DNA from 2 places in the Sphingomonas sp. BE138 genome. Region 1 is predicted to be linked to the other one. Evidence: predicted binding sites of a transcription regulator. Region 1 holds the regulator's gene; the other holds the start of a gene.
The links. Region 1 encodes LexA, which represses DNA repair genes until DNA is damaged. Its sites were predicted from a motif close to GTTCCNCNCTTGTTCT; they were not measured.

Region 1 (4,459 bases):
CGCCGACGCGATCCTGCTGATCGTCGCCGCGCTCGACGACGCCTGCCTTGCCGAATGCGAGGCCGCCGCCATCGAACAGGGGCTCGACGTGCTGGTCGAGGTGCATGACGAGGCCGAGCTGGAGCGCGCCGGCCGGCTGCGTTCGCGCCTCATCGGCGTCAACAACCGCAACCTGAAGACCTTCGAGGTCGACTTCCGCCGCACCTATGCGCTCCTGTCGCACGCGCCGTCGGACGCCACCTTCGTGGCCGAGAGCGGGCTGACCACCCGCGCCGACCTCGACGAACTCGCCGCGCACGGCGTACACTGCTTCCTGATCGGCGAGGCGTTGATGCGCCAGCCCGACGTCGCCGCCGCCACCCGCGCGCTGGTCGGCTAGGTGACCGCGCTCACCCATCTCGACGCCGATGGCGCCGCGCACATGGTCGATGTCGGCGACAAGGCGGTCACCCGCCGCGAGGCGGTCGCGACCGGCCGGATCGTCATGTCGCCCGACGCGCTGGCCGCGATCCGCGACGGCGCGGTCAAGAAGGGCGACGTGCTCGCGGTCGCGCGTGTCGCCGGGATCATGGCCGCCAAGCGCACCAGCGACCTCATCCCCTTGTGCCACCCGCTCCCGATCACGCGGGTCGCTCTCGACCTGTCGCTCGCCGACGACGGTCTCGCCGCGGTCGCGACGGTCGCCACAGACGGCAAGACCGGCGTCGAGATGGAAGCGCTCACCGCCGTCTCGACGGCGCTGCTAACCGTCTACGACATGGCCAAGGCCATCGACAAGACGATGACGATTCAGGACATTCGGATCCTCCAAAAACGCGGCGGCCGCTCCGGCGACTGGCGCGCGCCATGACCCTGCTTCCCGTCGCAGCGGCACAGGCGCGGGTCCTTGCGCTCGGGCGCGCGGTCGACAGCGTCGAGGTGCCGCTTCACGAGGCGCTGGGACGCTGGGCGACCGCCGCGGTCGTCGCGCGACGGACCCAGCCCGCGAGCGACCTGTCCGCCATGGATGGTTATGCGCTGCGCTTCGCCGACCTCTCCAGTCCCTTCCACGTCATAGGAGAGAGCGCCGCCGGCGCGCCGTTCGCCGGCACCGTTGCTGCCGGTCAGGCGGTGCGCATCTTCACGGGCGCCGCGATGCCCGCCGGGGCCGACACGGTGCTGGTCCAGGAAGAGGCCGCGCGCGACGGCGCGATCCTGACGCTCGCCGGCGAAGGCCCCGCGCACGCTGGTCGCAACGTTCGCCCGCGCGGGCTCGACTTTGCGTGCGGCGACATATTGGTCGCGCCCGGCGAGCGGCTGACGCCCGCGCGGCTTGCGGTCGCCGCGACCGGCGGGGTGGCGCGGATCGCGGTTGCGCGGCCGGTCCGCGTCGCGCTGGCCGCGACCGGCGACGAACTGGTCGAGCCCGGCACCGCGAGCCCCCTCACCGCCGACGACGCGCTGCCCGAGTCGAACCGCCTGCTGCTGCGCGCGCTGCTCGCTGACCTGGGGGTCGAGATCGTCGACCTGGGCATCCTCCCCGACCGGCTCGACCGCCTGACCCATGCCTTCGCGACGGTCGATGCCGACGTGCTGGTCACCACCGGCGGTGCGTCGGTCGGCGACCACGACCTCGTCCGCCCGGCGCTCGCCGCCGCGGGCGCCACGCTCGATTTCTGGCGCATCGCGCTGCGCCCCGGCAAGCCGATGCTCGCCGGGCGGCGCGGCGACATGGCGGTGGTCGGGTTGCCGGGCAATCCGGTGTCGGCGTTCGTCACCGCGTTGCTGTTCGTCCGCCCGCTCGTCGCGCATCTCGCCGGCGCAGCGCAGCCGTTCCCGCCCGTGTCCCGCGCGCTCCTCGGCGAGGACCTGCCCGCCAACGGCGAGCGCACCGACTATCTGCGCGCCGAACTGCGCGACGGACGCGCCTTTGCCTCGACCATCCAGGACAGCTCGATGCTGCGGACGCTGGCGCGCTCGACCTGCCTGATCGTGCGCGAACCGCACGCTCCCACGGCGCGCGCAGGCGACTCGGCGGAAATCCTGATGATCGCTTGACGGACAGCATTATGTTCCATAAAGGTTCGCAATCCGTTCACTAGGGAGGCGCCGGAACATGCTGACGCGCAAGCAGCACGAGCTGATCTGCTTCATCGAGGACCGGCTCGCCGACAGTGGCGTGTCCCCCTCGTTCGAGGAGATGAAGGACGCGTTGGAGCTCAAGAGCAAGTCCGGGGTCCACCGTCTCATCAGCGCGCTCGAGGAGCGCGGCTATCTGCGCCGCCTGCCCAACCGTGCCCGCGCGCTCGAGGTGCTCAAGACGCCCGAGCGCGGGGGCGAGACGAAGAAGGTCGCGCCGCCCTCGATCAAGCGCAGCATGCCCGAGCCGGCCAATGACGTGGTCGAGATCCCGCTCCACGGCCGCATCGCGGCTGGTGTGCCGATCGAGGCATTTGAGGGGTCGACGATGCTGCCGGTCCCGGCGGCGCTGCTCGGCGCGGGCGAGCATTTCGCGCTTGAGGTAGCCGGCGATTCGATGGTCGAGGCGGGCATCTTCGACGGCGACTATGCGCTGATCCGCCGCCAGGAAGTGGCGCGCGACGGCGAGATCGTGGTCGCGCTGATCGAGGACAGCGAGGCGACGCTGAAGTATTTCCGCCACGAAGGCGGGATGATCCGCCTCGATCCCGCCAACCGCGCCTACGACCCGCAACGTTATGCTCCTGCGCAGGTCCGCGTTCAGGGCAAGCTCGCCGGGCTGCTGCGCCGCTATTCCTGAACACAGACGATCTCGTCGCCCCTCTTAGGGGCGTAAGGGATGCGCAGACCTAGTCTGTGTGCGGCAAAACTTTAGTCGAAGCTGGTGGAGGGATGGCGCGATTGCCGTCGTGCGATACGTTCAAACAGGGCCGCGTACGCGACTTCTGCAAGCATCCGAGCGGCATGCCTGGAAAGAGCGCCTCGACGCCATCGCTTGTCACGATGTCGCCGCTGGACTCCGGTGGCCGTTCTCGCACGTTCGATGACACCATCCGCACGCAGCTTCGACAATCGCACGGACCGGTGCAAGCATCCGATGCGCGGCGCCGCGGTCACTTGTCCGGATCGCCGGTGCGCGCCGCCACGACCCACGGATGCGCATCGCCCGCGCGTCGCACCGTTGTCACCCGACCGGTGGCGAACGTCACCGCCACCCCGCCAGTGTACGCCAGTGTCGCGCGGTCGAGCGTCAGCCACCGCCCGCGGCACCGCCGCGGCAGTCGCCGCTCGCTGATCACCACATCCGCCTGCCGGCATAGCGGCACCAGCGCCGCGGCCGGCACCAGATAGCCGCTGCGCGTCGCCAGCACTCGCCACCGTCGTTCATCGACCCGCCGCTCCATCCAGCACAAGTCGCGGTTGCACCGCGCACCGCTCGCCTCGCTCAGCAGGTGCGGTTCGCCGTCCAGCCCGCCCGCCTCCGCGAGCAGCCCGCGCATGTAGTCGCCCGTGCGGTCGCGCAACACCGCCACCCCGCCCGCTTGGTCGCGCAGCGCCAGATGCCGGCCGTCACCGGTGACGATCAGGTCGGGCACCGGCGTCGCCACCGTCCAGGCGACCCCGATGGCGATCGGCAGCCATCCGGCATGGCGCCACCGCGTCCGCCAGATCGCCAGCCACAATCCACCGGCCACGATCGCAGCGAACGCGGCGTGGGGCATCACCGGCACCGCCGCCACGGCGCCAGGCGCCGCTGCCACGCCCCGCGCGATCCGCAGCAGCACCGCCAGCCCCTGCCCGACGATCCACCATGCCGGCGCACCCAGCCCCACGCCGTCGAGCAGCAGCGCCGCCGCCTCCGCGGGCATCACCACGAACGTCGTCAGCGGGATCGCAACGATATTGGCGAGCGCCCCGTACAATCCGGCCTGATGGAAGTGGAAGATCGCAATCGGCATCAGCGTCAGCTCGACGGCCACGCCGGTCAGCAGCAACGAGGCGAGCTCGCGCATCAGCCCGCGCCATCGTGGCTCGTCATGCGCCGCGAACCAGCCGCGCACGCGTGGATGCTCGTGCAGCGCGACGATCGCGGTCACCGCCGCGAACGACAGCTGAAAGCTGGCGCCCACCAGCGACTCGGGCCAGGCCAGCAGTACGACCAGTGCGCCGGCCGCCACCAGCCGCAGCGTCAGCGCCTCGCGGCCCAGCGCCAGTGCTGCGAGCACCATCAGCGCCGCGACGCAGCTGCGGATCGTCGGTACCTGCGCGCCCGTCAACCAGGTATATCCGATCGCCGCCACCGCCCCCGCCGCGGCGGCGATCAGCGGCAGCCGCCCGGTCAGCGCCAGCCGCGGCGACAGCGCCAGCAGCCGCAGCGTCAACCACATCACCAGCCCGACCGCCGCGGCGATGTGCAGCCCGCTGACCGACAGCAGATGCGCCAGTCCGGCTTGGCGCATCGCCTCGGCGTCGGGCTCGGCGATCGCGCCGGTGTCGCCGG
Region 2 (4,459 bases), on a different contig from region 1:
CCTGCCGGCGATGAAGTCGACCAGGCGCGCTGGGTCCCGCACCAGCGCCTCGCCGGCGAGGACGGCGCCAAGGGCGACCGCATCCAGCGGTTCGGTATGCGGCGCAACCAGCCAGAATTGCTCGAGGCCCATGCCGGGGTCGATCCGCTCGATCCTGAGCTTCAGGAGCCTGAGAAGGTGCGATACCTCGCGCGTCGGGCGCGACGTGCCGACACCCACGACCTGTTCCGTGCCGTCGACGCGCAAAGCCGTGAGGCGGAGTGCCCGTGCGCCCAAGCCTCGCGCCTGCAGGACCTGCGCAAGATCGTTCAGCAGGTCGCCCATAACCTGTTCGATCGCCTCGGCCGTACCGATCGGCTCGAGGAGGCGACGCTCGACGATCGGAACCTCGGCATCCTCGCGCGGGGTGATTGGCTCGGCGACGGCGCCGAGCGCCTGGTCCAGACGCGTGATCGCCGGCAGGCCAAGCCGACGCGCCAGTGGCCCTCGCGCGACCGGCAGCAGATCCGCTACTGTCTCGAAGCCGAAGCGTTTGGCGGCGCTGAGTGCGCTCGGCGCCAGGCGCAAGGCGACGATCGGCAGCGGCGAGATCGCACTGGCGGTTGCACCCGGCTCGACGCGGGTCAGCTCGCTGCGGCCGAAGCGAGCGAGGGCATGGGCCGCCCCTGCGGTGTCAGCGACGGCCACGCGTGCGGTGAAGCCGGCACGACGGCAGAAGGCGATCAGCCACCTGCAGAACCGCTCCTCACCACCATGCAGATGCGCGCAGCCAGCAAGGTCGATCCAGAGCCCATCGGCGGGCGTGACGGCAGCAATCGGAGACCAGCGCCGAACCGCGAACAGCGCCAAGCGGTCGAGGAGTGCAGCATCAGCCTCCGGCTCGGCCGGACGGAAATCGAGATCCGATACGAGCGCGCGCGCATGGGTCGCAGCCATGCCGGGATGGATGCCAAGCGCCCGTGCGCCTTCGCAGGCAGCAACCACCTCCTCGCGCCGGCCAGCCTTCCCGATAAGCGCCAAGGGTGGAAAGCCATGGGTTTTAATATCCAACGGCGATGCTTTTGGCGCCGGATGCCCTGCGATTACGGTCCTATAAGGGTGGCTTGCTGCCTCCGATCGCCGGCCGAGCTCGCGCATAGGCGGCTGCGCATGTGTTGGCAGCGCCGCGATCTGCGTCTCGACGTCGGCGCGGGAAGGCAGGCCCTCGCGTGCCCACCGCGCACCTGGCCGCCAACCGCCGCCCCGCGGCACCGAACAGGCGCCGGGGTCGTCATCTACCGGCAGCTCGAGGACAGGCCGTTCAGGCTGCCGCGAAGCGGACCGTTCCAACCGTCTCAGCCGCTCGATGGCCAAGTCCGGCAGGAACAGCGAGACGACCCGTCTCATCGCTGCCCTCCACAATCAGGGAGAACCCCTCACCCCCACGCTGGCGAGCGCACTCCACCGCCCATCTCGCCCTTCCTACACCCGCGACTTCAAGCCGTTCGGACGGTGAGGTGCCGATCCGCCAGCGCGTCCAGGCCGCGGATGGTTCGGCAAGCGGATCCTCGTTGAGCCCGCGTCGACGGCGCAAAAGCAGGACCGGCATGTCAGCCTCGGCCGCGACCAACTGCAGGCGGCGGGTGGCGACCATGGAGACTTTGCTCGCCTCTGCGACGATGGCAGACGGTGTACCGTCGCGCACCGCATCCTCGATCACCGCCAGAAGGGCCGCGTCATCGCGCGGTTGGGCATGGATCACGGCTGCGGCTGGTAAGCCGATCTGCTCCAGCGCCGGCGCATACAGGTCGGCTCGGCAGCTCGCCCACAACACCGGCCCGCCTGTCGCAGCAGCTTCACGGGCGGCGATGCTGGCGAGGAAGAGGGTCGTTGCCGCATCGTCGACCATCGTGGAACTCTGTGCTGTCGCCTCGTGTAGCGCGCCCGCGCGAAGGCCCCCTGCCCCGAGCCGCCCGTCGATCGCGTCGACGCCGAAAGGCATGATGCGGAAGTCAGTCGCGGGTGTGGCGATCGTCCGAAGATGCGCTATTGACGGCGCTGATGAATCAAGGGCGGCGGGCATAAGGGTTAGACTCTACTCGTTCCCTTTATGTTCCGTTACCGAGCCGCGTTGGTCAAGCCCATCTCGATCGGTTCAGCGCATTGTACCCGGTCACGCGGGAGGTTCGGGGGATCGTCGCTTGAGTGTTCGGAGCTTCGCCGCTGGGTTCGGGACAGCTGCCGTTATCGGCGTTGCGGCGTCCCTTTGGCTCTTGAAAACGGCTGAGGACCGGCCCGTCCGGTATGCGCCGAAGACCTTCTATGATGACAAGGACGACCGGGCGAGCGACACCGGGTTCATCTCGGCCGAGGGAACGCTCGTGGGTCCAGATATGGACGGCCGGACCTTCCTGCACATCGAGTGCCGGCGAGGCCAGGGCTCCTGCCGCATCGCCGATCTATCGAACCTTGGTGCCGCGCGGTCCGTATTCCTGCACACCGACGAATACCCGATCAAGTCGTGGAATGCGGAGACCGTAGTCGCGGAAAGCGACCCTCCCTCCTATGGCTGCAACCGTGTAAGGTTGACCATCCAGCGGCAGGCGCAATCGGTCGAGTATCTCCGCATCCCTATGCCGCAAGCTGACAAATCGCGGTGTCAGGCGTTCGATCGGAAGCCGTACCAGTGGACCTTGGGGGACCAGCCCGCCTAGCATGATGGTCCCACGCCCTGTTGTCCAATCCTAAAGATCGATATTTCGAATTTCCATTGCTTCAGCCGCTAGGTCACCGATCGGTCCAGCTCCGCCCACAATTTGGAACACGACTGTAACATCGTGATCGGTCATTTTGGACAGCATCATCCTCACGGCCTCTGCAGCAACGTGATCTAGAATCGTCGTCGTCTCATCGATCGTCATAACTGTGGTCCGTAGCTTTTGGAGGGTAAAGACATCAGTTGGCGTTTATCGCGAGCAGGGGCGCGCCCTCGAGTGTCACACGGTCGAATGAAAAGACATGTTCTTTCGGGCTTTCCCTACACCGGCCGACGATGCGACCCTTCAAATCATACGAACCATTAGCAAGCACAACCTTAGCGTCACCGCAGATGGGACAATCTGCGGTGTAGCGTCGGATACGCACAAAGCGTTCCTCTCCGCGGCTTGTTCGCTCTAAAACCGCCCCGAAGTCCTCATCCTTCAACAGGGTGTCCGGTATCAGCATAACCTTATCCTCTAGAAGGTCATGCCAATTCTTTTTAGCCGCCCAGATCAGATATGCGGTTATCAAAATGAACAAGACTACCTGAATCGCTTGGGGCAGTGTCCTATATATTTGAAACGTCATTTGAAACCATACGGTCGCCATGCCACACATAATGAGTAGAAGCGTCCCGAAATACGGAATTAAAAAGAGCCATTTCTTATATTCCGTTGGTTCTCCAGAGGAGACGCCCGGGTATTTTAGCCTGCCTAGGATGTTCAATCTGGGCGTATTTGCTTGCGTCTCGTAGCGGAGGACGGATCCCAGCAGCCTAAATGACGCGAGCTGCTTCTGTTTCGCATACAGTCGAAAGCGGTGGCGAGATCCAGAATCGTCAATCTCAAGCGCTACCAGTCGACCTGGATCAAAGCTGTCGGAAAGCCGCGCAGCATACGTCTTCATGAAGCGCTCGACGGCATCGTTGTCACACCAATAGGCCCGCCGGGATTTCACGTCGTCCCGCCCAACAAACGCACCCACTTCCTTGCGTTCGAAGTAGCGCTGATCGGGTCGGTCAAGCGAGGCGCGCAACAGGCCTTCAATGAATTGGTATGCCCCCAGGGTGAGGGGCGCTGCGATCGGTAGGTTGTTGATTGCACACTGAATTTCCTCGGGAGAAAGCTCTGTGTCTCCCGAAGTCTCAACGCTTCTAGCGACATCCCCTGCCATTTTCCGCTCCTTCCCACGGGATCAATCCTAGAACCAGGAAGCGCGATGACAAAGCCCGTTAAGGCGGCAGCCAAAGGCACGAAAATTCGATTTGTTTATGATCGGGAGGGCGCCATCATACCGATTGAGGCGGCCGATCCACGTGCCGCAGCCGGCACCATTCTGGACCGCTCAGCTCTGCGTTGCTGCGCTTGCGGACAGCCGCTGACCGCACGAGCTGGACCCGATCGAGTCGCCCACTTCTCGCATCGCGGTAAGGCTTCGGACAATCCCCCCTGCCCTTGGCGGTCTGAGGAAAACGGCTTTGACCATTTCAGCGCCAACAACCCATTGGGCCTTGAAGGACGCTGGCATACTCAGGCGGCAATCGAAATAAGCTACATTCTTTCGGAATTGATGTGCCTCCCGATCGATAGAGAGCCGTTTATCCGAACATCCTTCGGCCTCAGAAAGCCTGACATCGCTTTTTCCATCGCGCGGCAGAAGGTTCACATCGAGTTGCAGGCAAGCCCGACTAATCTACCTTCCATTGAGCAACGGACCGATC

Region 2: the regulator LexA is predicted to act here: its motif matches at 2,081-2,096, upstream of J2Y58_RS12895 (ImuA family protein).

Annotation. Positions count from the first base shown of each region.
Region 1 covers NZ_JAVDUC010000001.1:115,149-119,607, reverse strand. The annotation lists gene trpC (indole-3-glycerol phosphate synthase TrpC) at 1-379, shown strand, start outside; gene moaC (cyclic pyranopterin monophosphate synthase MoaC) at 380-850, shown strand; gene J2Y58_RS00550 (molybdopterin molybdotransferase MoeA) at 847-2,037, shown strand; gene lexA (transcriptional repressor LexA) at 2,096-2,758, shown strand; gene J2Y58_RS00540 (ComEC/Rec2 family competence protein) at 3,072-4,459, opposite strand, start outside.
Region 2 covers NZ_JAVDUC010000009.1:107,273-111,731, forward strand. The annotation lists gene J2Y58_RS12890 (DNA polymerase Y family protein) at 1-1,386, opposite strand, end outside; gene J2Y58_RS12895 (ImuA family protein) at 1,301-1,888, opposite strand; gene J2Y58_RS12900 (hypothetical protein) at 2,181-2,693, shown strand; gene J2Y58_RS12905 (hypothetical protein) at 2,724-2,900, opposite strand; gene J2Y58_RS12910 (hypothetical protein) at 2,935-3,912, opposite strand; gene J2Y58_RS12915 (competence protein CoiA family protein) at 3,958-4,459, shown strand, end outside.